Regions from separate parts of the Streptomyces sp. NPDC097595 genome, predicted to be linked through region 1. Evidence: predicted binding sites of a transcription regulator. Region 1 holds the regulator's gene; each other region holds the start of a gene.
The links. Region 1 encodes HrcA, which represses chaperone genes, less so after heat shock. Its sites were predicted from a motif close to TTNGCACTCNGNNNNNCNGAGTGCNAA; they were not measured.
Positions count from the first base shown of each region.

Region 1 (7,888 bases):
CCTGGCCCTGGGTGCTGGTGACGAGTACGTCGCCTTCGGGGGTCCAGCCGCGCACGGTGGTGCGGGCGTCGCCCCAGTGGGTGAGCCGCCGGGAGGGCCCGCCGTCGGCGGGGGCGAGGTGGACCTCGGGCGCCCCGTCGCGGGTGGACGTCCAGGCGACGAGGGTGCCGTCGGGAGATATGCGCGGCTGGGTGACGGGACGGTTGTCTGCGCTGACCCGCCACGCCCGGCCGCCGTCGAGTGGGGCGAGCCAGACGTCGTCCTCGGCGGTGAAGGCGATCAAGTCACCTTGGACATGGGGGTACCGGAGGTAGGAAGGCTGTGTCACACGATCACCCTAGGCCGCTGGTGTGCCTGGTGGCACGGGGTTGGCGGGAGTACGTCACACGTCGCGGGCGTGCCCCCGGGGCGGGCGGACCGGAGAATCGGCCAACCGCCCCGGTGACGCCGCTACTTGCCGGGGTAGGCGGTGACCGTCACCGTCACGGTGGCGGTCGGGCCGTTGCCCCGGCCCGGGGTTCCAGCGGGCGGCGCGGTCGTGGCCGGGGCGGTGCAGTCGCCGAGCAGGGTGGCCCGGAAGACGGCGCGCCCACCGGTCTTCGCGGTCATGTCCCCGCGTACGCACCGGCCTTCGACCGCGTAGGTGACCTGCCCGTCCAGCGCGATGTCCCCGCCGGACTTCGTCTTGCCGTCGCAGTGGACCTCGGCCGTCCGGCGCGTGGCGGAGGGCGCCCCCGAGCGGGTGGCGCCGTCCCCGTCGAGCGAGGCGGTGCAGGTCAGCCAGCGGACCTGGACGCCTTCGTGCTCCAGGGCGCGGGTGGCAGTCCGGTCGGTGGTGAAGGCGACGGACGCGGTGTTCAACGCGCCCGCGCCATCGGCCGGTTCACAGGCGGTGAGCCCGGTGACGGCGGCCGCGGCGAGGCAGAACGCGGCCGGAAAACGACGGGCCGCGCGACGGCCCCCTGCCCTTGATGTCCCCATACGGGCAGCTTCCCACCCCGCCTGACGGCGCGGTAGACCGCTTCCGGGCACAACCACCCCATCGAGGACGGTTTACGACCAGCGCCCCGTGCGTCCCAGGAGCAGTGCCGTCGCCGCGGTGCCCGCCGTGGAGGTGCGCAGGACCGTGGGGCCGAGGCGGCAGGTGCGGGCGCCGGCGGCGGCGAACGCGGTCAGCTCGTCCGGGGACACGCCGCCCTCGGGGCCGACGACCAGCACGATCTCGCCCTCCTCGGGCAGCGCGACGGTGGCCAGCGGGTCGCTCGGGTAGTCGCGGTCCTCGTGCAGGACGGCCGCGAAGTCCGCCGCGGCGAGGAGGCCGGCGACCTGCTTGGTGGTGGCCAGGTCCGCCACGTCCGGGAACAGCACCCGGCGCGACTGCTTGCCGGCCTCCCGGGCCGTGGCGCGCCATTTGGCCAGGGACTTGAGGCCCCGGTCGCCCTTCCACTGGGTGATGCAGCGCGCCGCCTGCCACGGGACCACCGCGTCGACGCCGGTCTCGGTCATCGTCTCCACGGCGACCTCGCCCCGGTCCCCCTTGGGCAGGGCCTGGACGACGGTGATCCGCAGCGCGGGACGCGACTCCTCGTGCACCGGGGCCAGGTCGCCGACGACCAGCCGGTCCTTGCCCTCGGCGGCGCGCACGAGGCCCTGGGCCCACCGGCCGCGGCCGTCCGTGAGGACGACCTCCTCGCCGGTGCGCAGGCGCTTCACGGAGACGGCGTGGCGTCCCTCGGGGCCGTCGAGGACGAACTCCGTTACGTCCGGCAGCTGTTCGACGACGAAGACGGGTGCCGTCACTGTGCGCTCCTTGTGCTCACTGCCGTCCGTGCGGCGTCCAGTTCCTCGGCGAGCAGCCGGACCAGCCGGCCGGCGGGCAGCTCGCGGGCCATCCGGTGGCCCTGCCCGGCCCACAGCGCCATGCCCTGGGCGTCCCCGACGCGGGCGGCGGCCTTGCGCAGCACCGAGGTCATGTGGTGGACCTGGGGGTAGGCGGCGGGGGCGTACGGGCCGTGCTCGCGCACGAAGCGGTTGACCAGGCCGCGTGCCGGGCGACCGGAGAACGCCCTGGTCAGGGTGGTCCGGACGAACAGCGGGTTGGTCAGGGCCTGTTTGTGCAGGACGTGGGCGCCGGACTCCGGGCAGGCCAGGAAGGCGGTGCCGAGCTGGGCGGCGTCGGCGCCCGCCGCGAGGACGGCGGCGATCTGGGCGCCGCGCATCAGGCCGCCGGCGGCGACGACCGGTATCTGCACGGTCTCGCGGACCTGGGCGACCAGGCTCAGCAGCCCGGTCCCGCCGTCCTCGGTCGCCGGGTCGTCCTGGAACGTGGAGCGGTGCCCGCCCGCCTCGGTGCCCTGGGCGCAGACGGCGTCGGCCCCGGCCCACTCGGCGGCCTGGGCCTCCTCCGGCGAGGTGACCGTGACGACGGTGTACGTACCGGCGGCCGCGAACGCGTCGAGCGTGTCGCGCGAGGGGCAGCCGAAGGTGAAGGAGACGACCGGGACCGGGGAGTCGAGGAGGACGGCGAGCTTGTCCTCGTAACCGTCGTCGCCGGGGACGTCCGGGTCGCCGAGCCCGGTCTCGTAACGGCCCACCTCGCCCGCGAGCCGGCGGCGGTAGTCCGCCAGCGCGGCGGGGTCCGCCGGTTCGCACTGCGGCATGAAGAGGTTGACGCCGAAGGGCTGCCCCGTCAGGGCGCGCACCTGCCGGATCTCGTCGCGCAGGGCGTCCGCCGTCTTGTATCCACCGGCCAGGAAGCCCAGCGCGCCGGCCTCGGAGACGGCGGCGGCGAGCTGCGGGCAGGACGGACCGCCGGCCATGGGGGCCTGCACGAGGGGATACCGGCAGAGAGCGGTCAGCGCGGAGGGCATGACCGCATCGTGTCATGTCCTTCCTGTCCCGTGATGCCCGCCCCGCGACAGCGTGCGACGGCGCGGTACGGGCCCGGAGGCCGGGTCCGTACCGCGTGGACAGGTGCCGTCAGCGGCCGTTGAAGGCGTCCTTCAGGCGGGAGAACAGGCCCTGCTGGCCCGGCTGGAACTGGCCGGTGGGCCGCTCCTCGCCGCGCAGCTTGGACAGTTCGCGCAGGAGGCGTTCCTGCTCGGGGTCCAGCTTCATCGGGGTGGTCACCTCGACGTGCACGATGAGGTCGCCGCGTCCCCCGCCCCGCAGGTGGGTGATGCCGCGCCCGTGCAGCGGGACGGACTGGCCGGACTGGGTGCCCGGCCGGATGTCGACCTCCTCCAGGCCGTCCAGCGTCTCCAGCGGCACCTTGGTGCCGAGGGCCGCCGCCGTCATGGGGATGGTGACCGTGCAGTGCAGGTCGTCGCCACGGCGCTGGAAGACCGCGTGCGGCAGCTCGTGGATCTCGACGTAGAGGTCGCCGGCGGGGCCGCCGCCGGGGCCGACCTCGCCCTCGCCCGCGAGCTGGATGCGGGTGCCGTTGTCGACACCGGCGGGGATCTTCACGGTCAGCGTGCGCCGCGAGCGGATGCGGCCGTCGCCGGCGCACTCCGGGCACGGGGTCGGCACGACCGTACCGAAGCCCTGGCACTGCGGGCAGGGACGGGAGGTCATGACCTGGCCGAGGAAGGACCGGGTGACCTGGGAGACCTCACCGCGGCCGCGGCACATGTCGCAGGTCTGCGCCGAGGTGCCGGGGGCCGCGCCCTCGCCGCTGCACGTGGTGCAGACGACGGCGGTGTCGACCTGGAGGTCCTTGGTGGTGCCGAAGGCCGCCTCGGAGAGGTCGATCTCCAGCCGGATCATGGCGTCCTGGCCGCGCCGGGTGCGCGAGCGGGGCCCGCGCTGCGACGACGTACCGAAGAACGCGTCCATGATGTCCGAGAAGTTGCCGAAGCCGCCCTGGCCGAAGCCGCCCGCGCCGGCGCCGCCGGACTGCGAGAGCGGGTCTCCGCCGAGGTCGTAGACCTGCTTTTTCTGCGCGTCCGAGAGGACCTCGTAAGCGGCGTTGATCTCCTTGAACCGCTCCTGGGTCTTCGGATCGGGGTTCACATCCGGGTGCAGCTCGCGGGCGAGCCTCCGGAATGCCTTCTTGATCTCGTCCTGGGAAGCGTCGCGGCGCACGCCGAGTACGGCGTAGTAGTCCGTGGCCACTTACGACTCCGCCAGGATCTGTCCGACGTAACGTGCCACTGCGCGTACCGCTCCCATCGTTCCGGGGTAGTCCATGCGGGTCGGTCCGACCACGCCGAGTTTGGCGACTGCCTCGTCGCCCGAACCGTAGCCGACCGCGACGACGGACGTGGAGTTGAGGCCCTCGTGGGCGTTCTCGTGCCCGATGCGTACGGTCATGCCCGAGTCCTTGGCCTCGCCGAGCAGCTTCAGCAGCACGACCTGTTCCTCCAGTGCTTCCAGCACCGGCCGGATCATCACAGGGAAGTCGTGTCCGAAGCGGGTGAGGTTGGAGGTGCCGCCGATCATCAGCCGCTCCTCCGTCTCCTCGACAAGCGTTTCGAGCAGGATCGAGAGGACGGTGGACACGGTTCCCCGGTCCTCGCTCTCGAAGGATTCCGGCAGGTCCTGCACCAGCTGCGGGACGTCCGCGAACCGGCGCCCCACCACCCGGCTGTTGAGCCGGGCCCGCAGATCGGCGAGCGAGGTCTCGCCGAACGGCGCCGGGCAGTCCACCAGCCGCTGTTCGACCCGTCCGGTGTCCGTGATCAGCACGAGCATCAGCCGCGCCGGGGCCAGGGACAGCAGTTCCACATGCCGCACCGTCGAACGGGTCAGCGAGGGGTACTGCACGACGGCGACCTGCCGGGTCAGCTGCGCGAGCAGCCGTACGGTGCGGCCCACGACGTCGTCCAGGTCGACCGCGCCGTCGAGGAAGTTCTGAATGGCGCGGCGCTCGGGGGACGAGAGGGGCTTGACGCCCGCCAGCTTGTCCACGAAGAGCCGGTAGCCCTTGTCCGTCGGGATGCGCCCGGCGCTGGTGTGGGGCTGGGCGATGAAGCCCTCCTCCTCCAGCACCGCCATGTCGTTGCGGACGGTCGCCGGGGAGACCCCCAGCTTGTGCCGCTCCGTGAGCGCCTTGGAGCCGACGGGCTCCTCGGTCCCGACGTAGTCCTGGACGATCGCGCGCAGCACTTCGAGTCTGCGTTCGCTGAGCATCGCGCGCACACCTCCAGCTGTCCACGTCGGCGTTCCCGGGCCGTTCCCGGGATTCCTCCTGGCACTCGGTGCGTACGAGTGCCAGCGATCCCCGGCCAGTGTACGGCGACGGGGTGGTGCCCTAGCAAGGGCGACCGGCCACGCTACCGCGCGATCGCGCAGGTCGCTGCCGATAGCGTCGCCGCATGGATGCCTCTTGGGAAGAGTTCGGATGGGAGCGGCTGGGTCACGGAACGGGCCGGCGGCGCCTTCCGGTCTGGGATGCGACCGCCCTGCTGGTGGCCGGTCCCGACGGGGTGCTGCTCTGCGACACCGGTTCGTCACTGCGCGAGGGCGTGGAACTGCGCACCCAGGCCGAGGCGCTGCTCGGCCGGAGGGTGACGCACATCGCACTCAGCCACCCCCACTTCGACCATGTGCTGGGCACGGCCGCGTTCGCCGGGGCACGGGTGTACGGCTCCGAGGGCACGGCGGAGCTGCTGCGGCGCGGGGCCGGTGAGCTGTACGCGGACGCGGTGGCCCAGGGCCTGCCCGAGGCGGACGCGGCCGAGTCCGCCGATGTGCTGGTGGCCCCGCGCCACGAGGTGCGCGGGGAGCTGACGGTGGACCTGGGCGGCGGCCGGGAGGTGGTCCTGGTGGACGTGGGCGCGGCGCACAGCGGGCACGACCTGGCGGTGCTGGTCCCGGGCTCCCCCGCGCTGGTGTTCTGCGGCGATCTGGTCGAGGAGTCGGGCGAGCCCCAGGCCGGTCCGGACGCGAGTCCGGCGCGCTGGCCGGCCGCGCTGGACCGGCTGCTGGAGCTGGGCGGGGAGGACGCGCTGTACGTGCCGGGGCACGGGGCCGTGGTGGACGCGGCGTTCGTCCGGGCCCAGCGGTCGGAGCTGGCGGGGCGGTTCGGCGTGTCGTAGGTCTTCCCCGCCGATCGGTCTTCCCCGCTTATCGTCGTGCGATGCGCAGCTACCAGCCTGATCTGACCCCGCCGTGGAAGAAGTCCGCCCCCGCCCCGGAGGTGCCCGCCGAGACCGATCTGGTCGTGGAGGAGGCCGTCACCGGTTTCTGCGGCGCGGTCATCCGGTGCGAGAAGACCGCCGAGGGGCCGACGGTGACCCTGGAGGACCGGTTCGGCAAGCACCGGGTCTTCCCGATGGCGCCGCGCGGCTTCCTGCTCGAAGGCCGGGTGGTCACGCTGGTGCGCCCGTCGGCCGGGGGTCCGGCGCGGCCCACGCGTACGGCCTCCGGTTCGGTGGCGGTGCCCGGGGCGCGGGCGCGGGTGGCGCGGGCCGGGCGGATCTATGTGGAGGGGCGGCACGACGCGGAGCTGGTCGAGCGGGTCTGGGGCGACGACCTGCGCATCGAGGGCGTCGTCGTGGAGTACCTGGAGGGCATCGACGACCTGCCGGCGATCGTGCGGGAGTTCGCGCCCGCGCCGGACGCCCGTCTCGGGGTGCTGGTCGACCATCTGGTGCCCGGTTCCAAGGAGTCCCGGATCGCGGCCCAGGTGTCGGACGGCGATGTGCTGGTGGTCGGGCACCCGTACATCGACGTGTGGGAGGCCGTGAAGCCGGCGTCGGTGGGGATCGCGGCGTGGCCGGTGGTGCCGCGCGGGCAGGACTGGAAGACGGGCGTGTGCCGGGCGCTGGGCTGGCCGGAGAACACCGGGGCGGCCTGGCAGCGCATTCTGTCCTCGGTCCGCTCCTACCGGGACCTTCAGCCCGAACTCCTGGGCCGGGTAGAGGAATTGATCGATTTCGTCACCCTTCCTGACTGATGTCCGGCCGCCCTTCCCCTCGATCCGGCACCGATCCGGATGAATACCTGCGCCTCGCACACATCATCGGTTATTGAGGGGGCCAGGCTCTTTTCGCGAGGGAAGGCACGGGGCGATGGCACGCGAGGTCTGGCGGGACACTGCGGAGAACGAGGCGGCCTCCGCCGTCTTCCACTTCGTGCAGCAGCTCATCGACGGCTACCGGGCCAACCGGCCCGTGATGCCCCTGGTGGTCCTCCAGGCCGCCGACGCCGACGTACCGGCCGACGTGGACGCCCGGGTCGAGCAGATCGTGCGCCAGGTCCACCGGGCCAACCAGCCGCGCCGCGTCCCCCTGCGCCTGCTCGACGGGCGCGGCGACTCCCCGTACGACGCGGCGCTCGACATGGTCCGCACGCTGACCGAGAAGCCGTGGGAGACCCGGGGCGGATCGCAGTACAAGCCGTTCGCCTTCCCCCGTTCCCGGCTGCTCGGCGCCATCGAGCAGGCCACCGAGGCCGTGCTGCGGGACCCTGACCCGGGCTGCTCCCGGGACCAGCGCGACGATCGGATCCTGGAGGAGCTGAGCGCCCTGCGCTGGCGGGCCGGGCGGCGCGGCCGGGGCACCTGGTGGACGGCGCTGCGCGAGTCGGTGCGGCCGGAGACGTTCGTGGGGGCCGTGGTCATCGCGGTCCTGGGTGTGCTGCTCGGCGAGATCGGCTGGCTGCCGACCACGCTGGTGGCCGTGGGCGCGGTCCTCGGGCTCGCGGTGATCCGGCTGGTGACGACGTCGGCGCCGCCGCTGCTGTGGCTGCGCCGGGCCAGCAGGTGGTTCGCCACCACCTCGTCGCTGGCCGCCGCCAGCACCGGCTATCCGTCGGACGGCTGGTCCCGTCTCTCGCCCAGCGGTTCGTGGCGGGTGATCCGGGCGCGGGCGGCGGTGGTCGCGGGGCGGGTGGCCGACGCGGCGGCGGGCGACGAGCGGTCCCGCCAGTTCCACCTGGAGCT
Region 1 is NZ_JBIWCN010000019.1:11,400-19,287, reverse strand. It holds gene ACIQZN_RS26275 (S41 family peptidase) at 1-283, opposite strand, end outside; gene ACIQZN_RS26270 (hypothetical protein) at 451-861, opposite strand; gene ACIQZN_RS26265 (16S rRNA (uracil(1498)-N(3))-methyltransferase) at 1,054-1,800, opposite strand; gene ACIQZN_RS26260 (nitronate monooxygenase) at 1,797-2,870, opposite strand; gene dnaJ (molecular chaperone DnaJ) at 2,980-4,116, opposite strand; gene hrcA (heat-inducible transcriptional repressor HrcA) at 4,117-5,133, opposite strand; gene ACIQZN_RS26245 (MBL fold metallo-hydrolase) at 5,319-6,041, shown strand; gene ACIQZN_RS26240 (DUF3097 domain-containing protein) at 6,083-6,901, shown strand; gene ACIQZN_RS26235 (ABC transporter substrate-binding protein) at 7,017-7,888, shown strand, end outside.

Region 2 (7,888 bases), on a different contig from region 1:
CCGTCATCCCGCTGATCGTCGCCTTCGTCTCCCTGCAACGGCACTGGAAGGCCGGACTCACCGCCGGCAGCGTCAAGTAGCCCCCACACCAAGGGAGTCGTTCACCCATGCAGTCCACCCCTGCCCCCCGGCCGGCCGTCCTGCTCGCGATGGGCCCGGACATCTACGAGCGCCTCTTCGAGCCCCGCCACCGCGACCGGCTCGCCGCCCTCGCCCGTACGGACCCGGCCCTCGTCGCCCACGACCTGGCCGACCCGGACCCCCGCGTCGCCGCCGCGCTCGCCGAGGCGGAGGTCCTGTTCACCTGCTGGGGCGCCACCCCGCTCACCGCCCGGGTCCTCGCCGCCGCGCCCCGCCTGAAGGCGGTCGTCCACGCGGCCGGTTCCGTCAAGCACCACATCACCGACGCCTGCTGGGAGCGCGGCCTCGCCGTCTCCTCGGCGGCCGGGGCCAACGCGCTGCCGGTGGCGGAGTACACCCTGGCCACGATTCTGCTCGCCAACAAGCGCATCCCGCACTCGGCCCACGTCTACCGCGAGGTCCGCGCCGACCACGACTGGCGCGCCGAGCTGGACGGTGCCGGAAACTACCGCCGCACGGTGGGCATCGTCGGCGCCTCCCGCATCGGCCGCCGTGTCATCGAGCTGCTCCGCCCCTTCGACCTGGCGGTCCTGCTGTACGACCCCTTCGTCACCGCGGCCGAGGCGGCGCGCCTGGGCGTCGAACCGGTCGCCCTGGACCAACTGTGCGCCCGCGCCGACGTCGTCTCCGTGCACGCCCCCCAGCTCCCCGAGACCCACCACATGATCGGCGCCCGCCAACTGGCCCTGATGCGGACCGGCTCGACGCTGATCAACACGGCCCGGGGTTCCCTGCTCGACGAGGCGGCCCTCCTGCGCGAACTGGTCCCGGGCCGCCTCCACGCCGTACTCGATGTGACGGACCCCGAAGTGCCGCCGTCCGACTCCCCGTTGTACGACCTCCCGAACGTCCTCCTGACCCCCCATGTGGCGGGCTCCCTCGGCAACGAACTGCACCGCATGGCCGACCACGCCCTGGACGAGCTGGAGCGGTACACCCAGGGCCGCCCGTTCGCGGAGCCGGTGCATCCGGCGGCGCTGGACCGGTCGGCGTGACGTCCGGGCACGCGCGGAGGCCCCGGCTTCACGCGTGCCCGGGGACGGCGGCGACTGCCTGAGCGACCACCGGACAACGCGCTTACTTCAGTCGGGGCGTGTGGGCTTCGCATCCCGTTCCGCCGCCTCGGCGACGCTCTTGATGTTCGCCAGCCGCCTGTCCCAGGAGGCCGCGAGCGAGGCCATCCACCGTGCCGTCGCGTCGAGCGCCGCGGGCCGTACCGCGTACCGCACCTCGCGTCCGACCCGGCCGCCGGACACCAGCCCGGCGGCCTCCAGGACGGCGAGGTGTTTGACCACCGCCTGCCGCGAGACGGGAAGCGGTCCGGCCAGCGTCGTAGCAGTGGCCTCGCCCTGTGCGGCGAGCAGGTCGAGCAGCCGGCGCCGCGTCGGGTCCGCCAGCGCGGCGAGGACACCGTCGACGGCCTCGGGACGTTCCTCCGTCACGCGGCGGGCTGTTCTTCGGCACGGCCCTTGAGCGCGCCGAGCTCCAGGGGCCAGCCCCCGGCGTGGTCCTTCAGGTTCTGGCTGCGCAGTCCCTCGGACGCGGCCAGCGCCGCGAACCCGCTCTCGACGACGCGCAGCCGCGTCCCCTCGCCCTCCGGGGTCAACGTGAACTCCACGAGGGTGCTGTTGTCCTCGCGCAGCTCTTCTCCGGGGAACGCACTGGTCCAGCGGTACGCCAGGTAGGTGGGCGGCTCGACCTTCTCCACCCGCACCGGGAAGTCGCCGTGCTCGGTGTTCCTCGCCGTCATCAACGCCCCCTCCTCGGCCACGGTCCCGGGCAGACTCGCCTTGTCGGCCACCCAGAACCCGGGCTGGGCCACCAGCGACCAGACCCGCTCCAGGGGCGCCGCGATCAAGGTCTCGCTTTCGATCCGGTCCTCGCTCATGAAAGCTCCTTCATCGTCACCATCAGATGCAACTCCAGGGTTGCACTTCCCCCATCCAGACGCAACCCGAGGGTTGCGCCCGAATACCCACCGCACAGCAGAAAGGCCCGGCCCCCCGCAGGGGACCGGGCCTCTTCGCGCTACGCGTTAGTGCGAGTGGCCGTGGCCGTGGCCCGCGGCCTCCGGCTCCTCCTCGGCCGGCTTCTCGACGACCAGGGTCTCGGTCGTGAGCAGCAGCGACGCGATGGACGCGGCGTTCTCCAGGGCGGAGCGGGTGACCTTGACCGGGTCGATGACGCCGGCCTTGACCAGGTCGCCGTACTCGCCGGTGGCGGCGTTGAAGCCCTGGCCCTTGTCGAGCTCGGAGACCTTGGAGGTGATGACGTAACCCTCCAGGCCCGCGTTCTCGGCGATCCAGCGCAGCGGCTCGACGGCGGCGCGGCGGACGACCGCGACACCGGTGGCCTCGTCGCCGGTCTTGCCGAGGTTGCCCTCAAGGACCTTGACGGCGTGGACGATGGCGGAGCCACCACCGGAGACGATGCCCTCCTCGACCGCGGCGCGGGTCGCGGAGATGGCGTCCTCCAGACGGTGCTTCTTCTCCTTGAGCTCGACCTCGGTGGCGGCACCGACGCGGATCACGCAGACACCGCCGGCCAGCTTCGCCAGGCGCTCCTGGAGCTTCTCGCGGTCCCAGTCGGAGTCCGTGGCCTCGATCTCGGCCTTGATCTGGTTGACGCGGCCGGCGACCTCGTCGGACTTGCCGCCACCGTCGACGATGGTGGTGTCGTCCTTGGTGACGGTCACGCGGCGGGCGGTGCCCAGCACGTCCAGACCGGCCTGGTCGAGCTTGAGGCCGACCTCCTCGGCGATGACGGTCGCACCGGTGAGGGTGGCGATGTCGCCGAGCATGGCCTTGCGGCGGTCACCGAAGCCCGGCGCCTTGACGGCGACGGCGTTGAACGTGCCGCGGATCTTGTTCACGACCAGGGTCGACAGGGCCTCGCCCTCGACGTCCTCGGCGATGATCAGGAGCGGCTTGGAGCCACCGCCCTGGATGACCTTCTCCAGGAGCGGCAGCAGCTCCTGGATCGAGCCGATCTTGCCCTGGTGGATCAGGATGTACGGGTCGTCGAGGACGGCCTCCATACGCTCCTGGTCGGTCACCATGTACGGGGACAGGTAGCCCTTGTCGAAGGCCATGCCCTCGGTGAAGTCGAGGTCCAGACCGAAGGTGTTGGACTCCTCGACGGTGATGACACCGTCCTTGCCGACCTTGTCCATCGCGTCCGCGATGAGCTCGCCGACCTGCGGGTCCTGCGCGGAGAGCGCGGCGACGGCGGCGATGTCGGACTTGTCGTCGATCGGGCGGGCGGTCGCGAGGAGCTCCTCGGACACGGCCTTGACCGCGGCGTCGATGCCCTTCTTCAGGGCGGCCGGGGAGGCACCGGCGGCGACGTTGCGCAGACCCTCGCGGACGAGCGCCTGGGCCAGGACGGTGGCGGTGGTGGTGCCGTCACCCGCGACGTCGTTGGTCTTGGTGGCCACCTCCTTCACCAGCTGGGCGCCGAGGTTCTCGTACGGGTCGTCCAGCTCGACCTCGCGCGCGATGGTGACACCGTCGTTGGTGATGGTGGGGGCGCCGAACTTCTTGTCGATGACGACGTTGCGGCCCTTGGGGCCGATCGTCACCTTGACCGTGTCGGCAAGCTTGTTGACGCCGCGCTCAAGGGCGCGACGGGCGTCCTCGTCGAACTTCAGGATCTTCGCCATGGAGCTGAACTGTTCCTCTCAAAAACAAGAACTGCGCCCCTGCCGCCCGGCTGGTTAGATCGCAGGGGGCCAGGGGCGCAGAACAGAAGCAAACGTGGGTGAATTACTTCTCGATGATCGCGAGGACGTCGCGCGCCGAGAGGACGAGGTACTCCTCGCCGTTGTACTTCACCTCGGTGCCGCCGTACTTGCTGTACAGCACGACATCGCCGGTCTTGACGTCGAGCGGCAGGCGCTCGCCGTTCTCGAAGCGGCCCGGGCCCACGGCCAGGACGACGCCCTCCTGGGGCTTCTCCTTGGCGGTGTCCGGGATAACCAGGCCGGAGGCCGTGGTCTGCTCGGCGTCGAGCGGCTGGACCACAATGCGGTCCTCGAGCGGCTTGATCGCAACCTTGGAGCTGGCGGTCGACACGATCCGGTCTCCCCCTTCGGAGATCTCACGGGGTTTAACAGTCTTTGGGTGGCGACCAGGTGGGCCCGTCGTCGCGGGTGCCGGACCTGCCGGTCGCGCAGTACTGCTGGCACTCTCCAGTGGGGAGTGCCAGCACTGAGACTATGACCGCGATTAGCACTCGGTCAAGCGGAGTGCCAATTCACGCCCCTCGTGGCGTACGCGGGAGCCGCCGGCCCCACCGTACGGCTGCGGCCGCACAACGTTCCGGACACCGTAGGGACAACGCCGGGGCCGCCCGGTCCGTTCCGGTGGACGGTGGCGGCATGCGCATACGAAGCTCCGACCGCCCGGCCCCCTCGCGCCCCGGTCCGGTGATGACCGGCTGCCTGGACGTGGTGCTCGGGATGCTGCTCATCGCGCTGGAGGGGCTGCTCAGCGCGGTTCTCTTCTACGCGTACACGGGCTCCGACCCCCGGCCGCCGAACCCGGACATGGCGGAGGCCGGACCGCCCGGGATGGACTGGTCCGGCACTCTCGTCCTCGCCGCCATCACGGTGGCGGCCTGTGTGATCGGCGTGGTGCTGCTGCGCCACGGGCTGCCGATCGCGGGGGTCGTCCAGCTGCTCGGCGTATGCCTGCTGCTGGTCCTCACCCTGACGGCCTGGCACAGCGCCTACGAGGACGCGCACCCGGAGCCGGGGGACGCCCGCGCGTACGCCGCCTCCTATACGTAGTCCTCCAGGCGGGCCACGGAGTAACCCTGGTCCGTGATGACCTTCATGACGGACCGGACCAGGTCGGGCATGCTGCCCTTCCAGTCCGCCTTGCCCCGGAAGTGCGTGAGGATGATGTCGCCGGGGTGCAGCTTCTGGTCCTCCTCGCGCCACTCCATGTGGTCGGGGAACGCCTCCGCCTCCCACAGCGGCACGGCGGTGATGCCGCAGGACTTGGCGATCTTCAGCGTGTCGGTGTTGTAGTTGCCGTACGGCGGCCGGAAGAGCCGGGGCCGCTTGCCGAACTGCTTCTCCAGGATGTCCTGCTGGTCGCAGATCTCGCGCTTCTGCTCGTCGTGGGAGAGGCCCGGCAGATAGCGGTGGTTGAGCGTGTGGTTGCCGAGGACGGTCCCGCGCGACTGGGCGTCCTTGAAGTACGTGTAGTCGTCGCGCACCAGGTAGTCGGTGAGGAAGGCGCTGTACGGGATGTTCAGCTCCGACATCATCTTCAGCAGCTCGGGGTCCTTGTCGTCCCCGTCGTCCATCGTCAGGAAGACGACCTTGTCCGTGGTGGGGACCCGGGTGAAGACCGGCGGCAGCGAGTCGTCCTGACCCGAGACCTCGAAGCCCTTGCGCGTGGTGATGTGCGGCTTCTGCGCGGGCGGTACGGGCGCCGCGAGCGGTGTGCCCGCCAGGCCCCACTTCTTGGCGGCGACCGCGCGGGCCGCCTGGGCCAGCTTCGCCCGCTCCGCCTGCGCCGCGCGGGTACCGAGCGCCCCGGCCGCCGGTTCCGCCGGCGCGCCCGGCTGCCCCGCCTGGGCCTTCGCGCTCCGGGCGGCGGTGCCCGAGTCGTCCCCGGCCGCACAGCCGGACGCGGCGGCGGCGACCAGGAGCGCGGCGAGGACCGCGTAACCCGGCCTGCGCCGCAGGCGTCCCCGTACCCGCTGCCGCCCGCCCGTCACCGCACCCGGTTCACGCCCATTCATGGCCAATTTGTCCTTTTGTCGTACTGGCTGCATGGCGCCGGATCCTGCCAGTACGTGACGGGGCATCGGCCACGACACCGCCGCCGGGCGCGCGCGGTCCCCCGGGTGGCTCACACGGAGGGGGCCTAGGGCCTGTCTGAAGAGGCTTCAGCGGTGCGCGCCGCCGGCTCCGGACACCAGGGGCGGCGGCGCGGTCGCCCCGGCCAGGGTCCGCACGATCCAGCGCCGGTGCCAGAACGCCTTGAAGACGCCGACGAGCCCGACGACCCAGGCCAGCAGCCCGAGCCCCATCATCAGCGCCATCAGCCCGTACGTGTCCTCGCCCCGGACCGCTCCGGCGGGCACGACGACGCAGAGGTAGAGGCCCAGCGCGCCGAGCGCGAAGGAGGGCAGCAGCCACCCCAGGCTCGTGCCGGGGAGCCGGAGTCCGGCGTCGCGGGCGGGATCGCGGTCCAGCTCGCCCCACTGCGTGAGCAGCCGACGCAGCGCCACGTCCCGGCGCAGTCCGGAGACGAGCAGGATCACCGCCGGGATCAGGGCGCCGGCGCCGAGCGCGAGCATCACCAGGGCGAAGATCGCGCTGATGGGGTCGTACGACTCCTCGAAGCCGATGAGCGCCGTCCCGATGAACGACCAGCCGATCGCGCCGACCGCTCCCCACAGCCACAGCAGCCCGAGCCGGCCGGGTCCGACGTGCGCCTTGACCAGCACGCCGAGCAGGAACGACCGGTCGGCGAGCAGCGCGTCCCGGTCGGGCCAGGAACGTATCTCCACGGGCGGCGGGGGCGGCGGCAGCACGAAGCGAGGGGACATGGGGCCGACCCTATCGAGCGCCCCTGGCCCCAATTGCCGCGCGGGGCTCAGGCGTTGCGGATGGCCTCGATGTCCAGGCGCTTCATGCCGAGCATGGCCTTCATCGCGCGGGCGGCCTTCTCCGGGTCCGGGTCGGTCAGGGCGTCACCGAGGCCCGGCGGGACGATCTGCCAGAAGAGGCCGTACTTGTCCTTGAGCCAGCCGCACTGGATCTCCTGCCCGCCGCCGGAGGTGAGCTCGTTCCACAGCCGGTCCACCTCCTCCTGCGAGTCGCACTCGACGGAGAGCGAGGCGGCCTCGTTGAGCGTGACCTCGGGCCCGCCGTCGAACGCGACGTACTCCGCGCCGTCCAGCTGGAACCGCACGGTCATCGCCGTGCCCTCCTCGCCGGGGCTCGCGGCGGTCCAGCGGGTGGTTTCCAGGACGCGCGAGTCGCCGCCGACGACGGAGACGTAGTAGTCGGCCGCCTCCTCGATCAGGCCCTTCGGGTACCAAAGGAACGTGGTGACCTTCTGCATGGTCCTTCTCCTCACGTACAGGGGCAAAGTGCCGTGAAGGGTAGACCGCGGGAGCGTCCGGAACTCATCGACGTGCCGGGGCTAAGCAGCGCCCAGCGATTCGAAGCGCCAGCGGTGGACCGGACGGGTGACGAGGTCCGGGTCCGGCTCGGGCAGCTCCGGCAGCTCGTCGGCGTACCCGCCCTGCCACCAGGTGATGACGAGGACCCGGTCCTGCGGGGCGCGCAGCAGCTCGCTGCGGAGCGGGGGGCGGGGCAGCGCGGCGGCGCGGGCGCGGGCCCACTCCGCCAGCTCGCCGCCCCGGCCCTCGGCGGCGCGGGCCTCCCACATCAGGGCGGTGACGGGGGCGCTCATGAGTACAGGTTGTCCTTGCTGACCTCGTGCACGTGGTCGTGGCTGTGGCTGTGGGCGCCCGGGACGTGGGTCTCGGTGACGGGCAGCGAGGAGTCGGCGGACAGCTCCAGGTCGGAGGCGGGCCGGTTGCGGGCGACCATCTCGGCGCCGAGCGCGGCGACCATCGCCCCGTTGTCGGTGCACAGCTTGGGGCGGGGCACGCGCAGCCGGATGCCGGCCCGGTCGCACCGCTCCTGGGCGAGCGCGCGCAGCCGGGAGTTGGCCGCGACGCCGCCGCCGATCATCAGGTGGTCGACGCCCTCGTCCTT
Region 2 is NZ_JBIWCN010000004.1:128,245-136,132, forward strand. It holds gene ACIQZN_RS07665 (carbohydrate ABC transporter permease) at 1-80, shown strand, start outside; gene ACIQZN_RS07670 (hydroxyacid dehydrogenase) at 108-1,136, shown strand; gene ACIQZN_RS07675 (ArsR/SmtB family transcription factor) at 1,224-1,583, opposite strand; gene ACIQZN_RS07680 (SRPBCC domain-containing protein) at 1,580-2,029, opposite strand; gene groL (chaperonin GroEL) at 2,177-3,802, opposite strand; gene groES (co-chaperone GroES) at 3,906-4,214, opposite strand; gene ACIQZN_RS07695 (DUF6234 family protein) at 4,520-4,930, shown strand; gene ACIQZN_RS07700 (polysaccharide deacetylase family protein) at 4,921-5,895, opposite strand; gene ACIQZN_RS07705 (hypothetical protein) at 6,043-6,708, opposite strand; gene ACIQZN_RS07710 (VOC family protein) at 6,756-7,226, opposite strand; gene ACIQZN_RS07715 (hypothetical protein) at 7,308-7,580, opposite strand; gene tsaD (tRNA (adenosine(37)-N6)-threonylcarbamoyltransferase complex transferase subunit TsaD) at 7,577-7,888, opposite strand, start outside.
Region 2: a site for HrcA is predicted at 4,368-4,394, ahead of groES (co-chaperone GroES). Genes of this name have one in related genera too.

Region 3 (7,888 bases), on a different contig from region 1:
TGGCCTTCAGCTCCGGCGGCGGATCGAGGGCCAGAGCCCACTGGACGTACCCGAGGTAGCTGGGGCCCACGGTGCCCAACCGCCCGTCGAACCATGGCTGTTCGCGCAGCCAGGCGACCGCCGCGAGGCCGTCGGCGGGCTCGTTGCGCCAGAGGTGGAAGTCGCCGCCCGAGCCTCCGGTGCCCCGGCAGCTCTGAAGGACGACATGGAAGCCCTGCTCGGCGAAGAGGACGCCGTACTGCGGGGACCACGGCACTCCCCGCCCGTACGGCGTACGGACCAGGAGGGTCGGGAAGTCGCCCTCGGCGCGCGGGAAGTAGTGGTCGGTGAGCAGAGGGCTGCCATCGGCGGCGGGAACCGTCAGGCCGCGCTCGACGCCCACCTGGTGGCGCGCGGCGGGCAGGCCGCGCCAGGAGGCGCGCATCAGCCGGGAGGCGAGCGGCGGCTTCGCGGACGACGGCGTCCATGCGGCCCGGGGGCGGGCGTCGTGCGTCGGTCGGGTCATCTTCGCCTCCATCGGTACGTCATGCGGCGGCGCGGGAGACCCGCGCTCTATTCTCGTACTAAGTACGAGAATACTGGATGCTTGGATGGCCTGTGGAGGCGACCCGGGTGAGAGAGGCTGAGCACGTGACCCGCACCGAAGGTGCCGGAGGCATCGATCCACGCGTTCTCTGGCGGGAAGAGGACCGGCCCCGGCGAGGCCGCAGACCCGCCTTCAGCCGCGAAACGATCACGGCCGCCGCCGTCGCCGTCGCGGACGCCGAGGGCATCGACGCGGTCACCATGCGGCGGGTCGCCGCGGAGGTGGGCGCCGGCGTCATGTCGCTGTACAGCTACGCCCCCGACAAGGAGACGCTGCTCGACCTGATGATCGACCACGTCTCCGGCGAGCTGCCGACGTCCGGCCCGCTCACCGGCGACTGGCGCGCGGACCTCAAGACCATCGGCCGCCACCAGCGCGCGAACATGCTCCGCCACCCCTGGCTGCCCACCGCCGTGCAGACCCGCCGCACCCTGGGCCCCCGCACGCTCGCCTTCGTGGAGCACGCGCTGACCGCCCTGCGGCCCAGCGGGCTCGACGGTGCGGCACGCCTAGAGGTCTTCGCCCAGCTCACCTCGTTCGTGGCGGCCCAGGTGGGCTACGAGGTCGGCCAGGCCCGGAGCGCCCAGAACCCCGGCCGCGCGGCCGCCGAGGCGCGGTACCTGGCGGAGGTCGCGGCGGACGGCGACCATCCGGAACTGGCGGAGGCCCTGGCGACGGCCGGCCGGCCCGTCACCCCGGACGCCATGTTCGACCGCTTCCTCACCCGCCTCGTGGACGGCCTCGACGCGGGCTGAGCTCCCACTCGTACACGTACGCGGACACACAACGACACCGGCCCCCGGGGACGAATCCCCGGGGGCCGGTGTCTTGGTACTGCTGGAACTACCGATCCGTCAGGATCAGAAGTCCATGTCACCGCCCGGCATGCCGCCCGGAGCGGCCGCGGCGGCCTTCTCCGGCTTGTCGGCGATGACGGCCTCGGTGGTGAGGAACAGCGCGGCGATCGACGCGGCGTTCTGCAGGGCGGAGCGCGTGACCTTCGCCGGGTCGAGAATGCCCTCGGCGATCATGTCGACGTACTCGCCGGTCGCGGCGTTGAGGCCGTGACCGATCGGCAGGTTGCGGACCTTCTCCACGACGACGCCACCCTCAAGACCACCGTTGACGGCGATCTGCTTCAGCGGGGCCTCAAGCGCGAGCTTGACGGCGTTGGCGCCGGTCGCCTCGTCGCCCGAGAGCTCCAGCTTCTCGAAGACGGCCGAAGCCTGGAGCAGAGCCACGCCACCACCGGCGACGATGCCCTCCTCGACGGCGGCCTTGGCGTTGCGCACCGCGTCCTCGATGCGGTGCTTGCGCTCCTTCAGCTCGACCTCGGTCGCGGCACCGGCCTTGATGACGGCCACGCCGCCGGCCAGCTTCGCCAGGCGCTCCTGGAGCTTCTCGCGGTCGTAGTCCGAGTCGGAGTTCTCGATCTCGGCACGGATCTGGTTGACGCGGCCCTGGACCTGGTCGCTGTCACCGGCGCCGTCGACGATGGTCGTCTCGTCCTTGGTGATGACGACCTTGCGGGCGCGGCCGAGCAGGTCCAGACCGGCGTTCTCCAGCTTGAGGCCGACCTCCTCGGAGATGACGGTGCCGCCCGTGAGGATGGCGATGTCACCGAGCATGGCCTTGCGGCGGTCGCCGAAGCCCGGGGCCTTGACGGCGACGGACTTGAAGGTGCCGCGGATCTTGTTGACCACCAGGGTCGACAGGGCCTCGCCCTCGACGTCCTCGGCGATGATCAGCAGCGGCTTGCCGGACTGCATGACCTTCTCCAGCAGCGGAAGGAGGTCCTTCACGTTGCTGACCTTGGAGTTCACGATCAGGATGTACGGGTCGTCCAGGGACGACTCCATGCGCTCCATGTCGGTGGCGAAGTACGCCGAGATGTAGCCCTTGTCGAAGCGCATACCCTCGGTGAGTTCCAGCTCCAGACCGAAGGTCTGGGACTCCTCGACGGTGATGACGCCTTCCTTGCCGACCTTGTCCATGGCCTCGGCGATGAGCTCGCCGATCTGGGTGTCGGCGGCGGAGATGGAGGCGGTCGAAGCGATCTGCTCCTTGGTCTCCACGTCCTTGGCCTGCTCCAGGAGGGCGGCGGAGACGGCCTCGACGGCCTTCTCGATGCCCCGCTTGAGAGCCATCGGGTTCGCACCCGCGGCCACGTTGCGCAGGCCCTCGCGGACGAGCGCCTGGGCGAGAACGGTGGCGGTGGTCGTACCGTCGCCGGCGACGTCGTCCGTCTTCTTGGCGACCTCCTTGACCAGCTCCGCACCGATCTTCTCGTACGGGTCCTCCAGCTCGATCTCCTTGGCGATGGAAACACCATCGTTGGTGATCGTGGGGGCGCCCCACTTCTTCTCGAGGACGACGTTGCGACCCTTGGGGCCAAGGGTGACCTTGACGGCGTCGGCGAGCTGGTTCATGCCGCGCTCGAGACCGCGCCGGGCCTCCTCGTCGAACGCGATGATCTTGGCCATGTGAAGTGGTCCTCCCGGACAGGGGTGGATTGCTCCGGACCGAGTGGCGCCCGCGACGGACGGCCTGCGTGCCCTGCGGTTCCTTCCCGCCTGGCCTGCGGGCCTCACCGGCCCGGTCCAAAATTCTGTCACTCTCACCTGGAGAGTGCTAAGCCCAATGATTAGCACTCGACCCCGTCGAGTGCAAGCGTCGCCTTCGGCATGTGGACAACCCCGGGGGCGCGCCCGGGCAGCGCGAAGGGTCCGTACCCCTATAGGTACGGACCCTTCGTACGTGCGTGGCGTCGCGGCCGACGTGCCGTGCCGGGCTCAGCCGACGGCGAGCTTGACCATGTCCGCCTGCGGCCCCTTCTGGCCCTGCGAGATCTCGAACTCGACCCGCTGACCTTCTTCGAGGGTGCGGTAACCGTCCATCTGGATCGCGCTGTAGTGGACGAATACATCCGCACCACCGTCGACCGCGATGAAGCCGTACCCCTTCTCCGCGTTGAACCACTTGACGGTGCCCTGAGCCATGCCCAACTCCCCTGTAACGTGTGTGCGCCGAAGCGCGTCGACCGCGGCTGAATGTATCTGCCCAACTGCCCTCTGCAACAGGTCAATTGGACGACAATTCTGCGCGGCACCGATCGCCCGAATATGAGGAATTCATGAGATTGCGGGGCAAGTCGGGCCCGGCAAAGGCGACTTAAGGCGCAAGAGGCGCAGGCACATTGGCTGCTTCTGATCGTGGCGCGGCGCATTCTCATATGCGAGGGGCACGGGCAGCGAAGGGGACTTCCCACACTCTACCCCGCTCAACCATGCAGAATTGCCCCCTCCGCTTCTCTCGCGGAGGGGGCAATTACGGTGACGCTACGGAGTCTTGGGCGAAGCCTCGGGCTCAGCAGCCGCCGGCCACTGCGGGGATGATCGAGACGCCGGCACCGTCCGGGGTGACCGCGTCGAGGCCGCCTTCAAAGCGCACGTCGTCGTCGTTGACGTACACGTTGACGAAGCGGCGCAGCTTGCCCTGGTCGTCCAGCACGCGGGCGGCGATGCCCGGGTGGTCCTTCTCCAGCGAGGCGATGACCTCGGAGAGGGTCGCGCCCTCGGCCGGAACCTCGGCCTGGCCGCCGGTGTAGGTGCGGAGGATGGTGGGAATGCGGACCTTGACGCTCATGGCGGTGCCTTCCTGAAGTCTCGGGTGGTCAGCTGGTGGCGAGTCCGGCGGCGCGGAAGGCGTCGAGGCTCGGGCGGATCGTGGCGGTCGCCTGCGAGGTGTCGGCCACCGCGTCCAGCGTCTTGAGGCCGTCACCCGTGTTCAGGACGACGGTGGTGAGCGCCGGGTCGAGCAGGCCGGCGTCGATCAGCTTCTTCGTCACGCCGACCGTCACCCCGCCCGCCGTCTCGGCGAAGATGCCCTCGGTGCGGGCCAGCAGCTTGATCGCGTCCACGACCTGCTCGTCGTTGACGTCCTCGACGGCACCGCCGGTGCGGCGGGCGATGTCCAGGACGTACGGGCCGTCGGCCGGGTTGCCGATCGCGAGGGACTTGGCGATCGTGTTCGGCTTCTGCGGGCGGACCACGTCGTGACCGGCCTTGAAGGCGGTGGAGACCGGGGAGCAGCCCTCGGCCTGGGCACCGAAGATCTTGTACGGCTTGTCCTCGACCAGGCCGAGCTTGATCAGCTCCTGGAGGCCCTTGTCGATCTTCGTGAGCTGCGAGCCGGACGCGATCGGGATGACGATCTGGTCGGGCAGCTGCCAGCCGAGCTGCTCGCAGATCTCGTACGCGAGCGTCTTGGAACCCTCGCCGTAGTACGGACGCAGGTTCACGTTGACGAACCCCCAGCCCTCGCCGAGCGGGTCGCCGATGAGCTCGGAGCAGAAGCGGTTGACGTCGTCGTAATTGCCCTCGATGCCGACCAGCTCACCGCCGTACACCGCGGCCATGACGACCTTGCCCTGCTCCAGGTCGTGCGGGATGAACACGCAGGAGCGCAGGCCCGCCCGCGAGGCGGCGGCGCCGACCGCACCGGCGAGGTTGCCGGTCGAGGAGCAGGAGAGCGTGGTGAAACCGAAGGCGCGGGCGGCCTCGACGGCGATGGCCACGACGCGGTCCTTGAAGGAGTGCGTCGGGTTGCCGGAGTCGTCCTTCACGTACAGGCCGCCGGTCACACCCAGCTCGCGGGCGAGGTTGTCGGCCTTGACCAGCTTGGTGAAGCCGGGGTTGAGATTGGGCTTGTCGGCCACATCGGCGGGCACCGGCAGCAGCGGCGCGTAGCGCCAGATGTTGTTCGGGCCGGCCTCGATGCGCTTCTTCAGCTCGTCGGAGGAGCCGCTCGGCAGGTCGTACGCCACTTCGAGCGGCCCGAAACAGGACGCGCAGGCGAAAATGGGACCGAGTGCGAACCGCTCACCGCATTCGCGACAGGAAAGAGCCGCGGCGGGACCGAGGTCCACGGAAGATTCGGTGTTTGCTGCAATGGTTTCAACAGCCATGATGGCGAGGCCCTTTCTCCTCATCTTCCTCACGGCGCGTTTCGCCGCGAGACGGAATTGGCACCTTCCCCACCTGACCTCGCGGTCGGCAGGAGGGTTGCCGGGACTTCAACGGGCCGTTCCCTCTGTCCCTCTGGATGAGCGCTGTGGCAACGGATCATGGATCCGCGCATTTGTCGGCGGACCGACCCCGGCATGCGATAGCCGTCCGCGTTGTTCAAGACTGTAACCGAAGGACCGGACGGGTGAGATAGCCGTCCGTACCGCGAGATGGATCACAGAGCCGCCCCGGATGCCCGGACCGGGGAGGAATTGGGCCCCTGCGAAGCAGGGCAGGAAACGGCCTTCACACCAGAACGAAAGACGCCCACATGATCGGGTACGCTGGCCAGCGTGCGGTGCGAGAACCAAGCTCCGCACGCGTGCTGATCGAGAACCAAGACGGCACACTCACCACCAAGCTTTGCCGTACCAAACCGGGCAGGTTTCGTCCCGGCTGGCGTTGATCGTGGAAGACCTGCCGGGTCGCTGACCCGCAGGCGGCGTGAGCCAGGAATCCCCCTGCGTCAGCTGGGGGAGGATTCAAATACAGGGAGTATCGACCGTGCTCGAAGAGGTCGAAAGCTGGCTGACCAGGCGTTCCTGGTCGGCCGCCGACCATCCGCCGGAGAGCGTGCGGGCCGCCGCCGGCGGTACGGGCGTGAGCGTCGTTCTACCGGCACTCAACGAGGCCGCGACCGTCGGCGACATCGTCGCCACGATCCGGCACGAGCTGATGGAGCGCATTCCGTTGGTCGACGAGCTGGTCGTGATCGACTCGGGCTCCACGGACGCCACCGCCGAGGTCGCCCGCCGCGCGGGCGCCCGGGTGGTCCACCGCGACGTGATCCTGCCCCGCCTCCCGGCCGTCCCCGGCAAGGGCGAGGTGCTGTGGCGGTCGCTCCTGGTGACCAGCGGCGACATCCTGTGCTTCATCGACGCGGACCTGAAGGACTTCTCGGCCGACTTCGTCTCCGGCATCGTCGGCCCGCTGCTCGCCCACCCCGAGGTGCAGTTCGTCAAGGCGATGTACGACCGCCCGCTCGGCGAGGCGGCCGGCCAGGGCGGCCGCGTCACCGAGCTGGTGGCCCGGCCCCTGCTGAACCTGCACTGGCCGCTCCTCGCGGGCTTCGTCCAGCCGCTCGGCGGCGAGTACGCCGTACGCCGCTCGCTCCTGGAGCGGCTGCCGTTCCCGGTCGGCTACGGGGTCGAGCTCGGCCTGCTCGTGGACGCGCTGCACACCGTGGGCCTCGACGCCCTCGCCCAGGTGGACGTCGGCGTCCGCGTCCACCGCCACCAGGACGGCCGGGCGCTCGGCCGGATGGCCGCCGCGATCTACCGCACCGCGCAGGTGCGGCTCTCCCGGGGCCATCTGGTGCGCCCCTCGCTGACCCAGTACGAACGCGGACCGGACGGGTTCGTTCCCCGCACGTACCCCGTCGACACGCAGGAGAGGCCGCCCATGTGCGAGATCGAGGAGTACGTGGCACGCCGCGCGGCCTGATCACGACCCCACGCCGTCCGGCTTCGTACGTTTGGACGGATCAGGTTCGGGCTAGATTCCGGCCATGGTCTCCGAGCACGCCCCCCAGCCCGCTGCCCAGGTCCTCGTCGCCTCCAACCGCGGCCCCGTCACGTACGCCGTGGGCGACGACGGCACCCTCGAAGCGAAACGGGGCGGGGGCGGACTCGTCTCCGGCCTCAGCGCCGTGGACGACAAGATGTGGGTCTGCGCCGCCCTCGGCGACGGCGACCGCGAGGCGGTGCGGCGGGGGGTCGGCGAGCCGGGTGTCCGGATGCTCGACATCGACGCCGCGGTGCACGCCGACGCGTACAACGGCATCGCCAACTCCGTGCTGTGGTTCGTCCACCACATGCTGTACCAGACGCCCGTCGAGCCCGTCTTCGACGCGGAGTTCCGCAGGCAGTGGGCCTCCTTCGAGACGTACAACCGGGCCTTCGCCGAGGCGCTGGCCGAGGAGGCGGGCGAGGGCGCGGCCGTCCTCGTGCAGGACTACCACCTCTCGCTGGTCCCCGGCATGCTCCGCGAGCTCCGCCCCGATCTGCGGATCGGCCACTTCTCGCACACCCCGTGGGCGCCCGTCGACTACTTCCGGCTGCTCCCCGACGACATCGCCGAACAGCTGCTGCGCGGCATCCTCGGCGCCGACCGCGCCGCCTTCCTGACCCGCCGCTGGGCGGACGCCTTCATCGGCTGCTGTACGGAGATCCTGGGCGGCACCGGCCGCACCCGCATCGGCGTCCACGGCCTGGGCGCCGACGCCGGATTCCTGCGC
Region 3 is NZ_JBIWCN010000010.1:144,880-152,767, forward strand. It holds gene ACIQZN_RS17785 (CocE/NonD family hydrolase) at 1-505, opposite strand, end outside; gene ACIQZN_RS17790 (TetR/AcrR family transcriptional regulator C-terminal domain-containing protein) at 631-1,341, shown strand; gene groL (chaperonin GroEL) at 1,447-3,069, opposite strand; gene ACIQZN_RS17800 (cold-shock protein) at 3,379-3,585, opposite strand; gene ACIQZN_RS17805 (MoaD/ThiS family protein) at 3,953-4,231, opposite strand; gene thrC (threonine synthase) at 4,260-5,552, opposite strand; SAM riboswitch class I at 5,570-5,696, opposite strand; gene ACIQZN_RS17815 (glucosyl-3-phosphoglycerate synthase) at 6,157-7,095, shown strand; gene ACIQZN_RS17820 (trehalose-6-phosphate synthase) at 7,160-7,888, shown strand, end outside.
Region 3: a site for HrcA is predicted at 3,231-3,257, ahead of groL (chaperonin GroEL). Genes of this name have one in related genera too.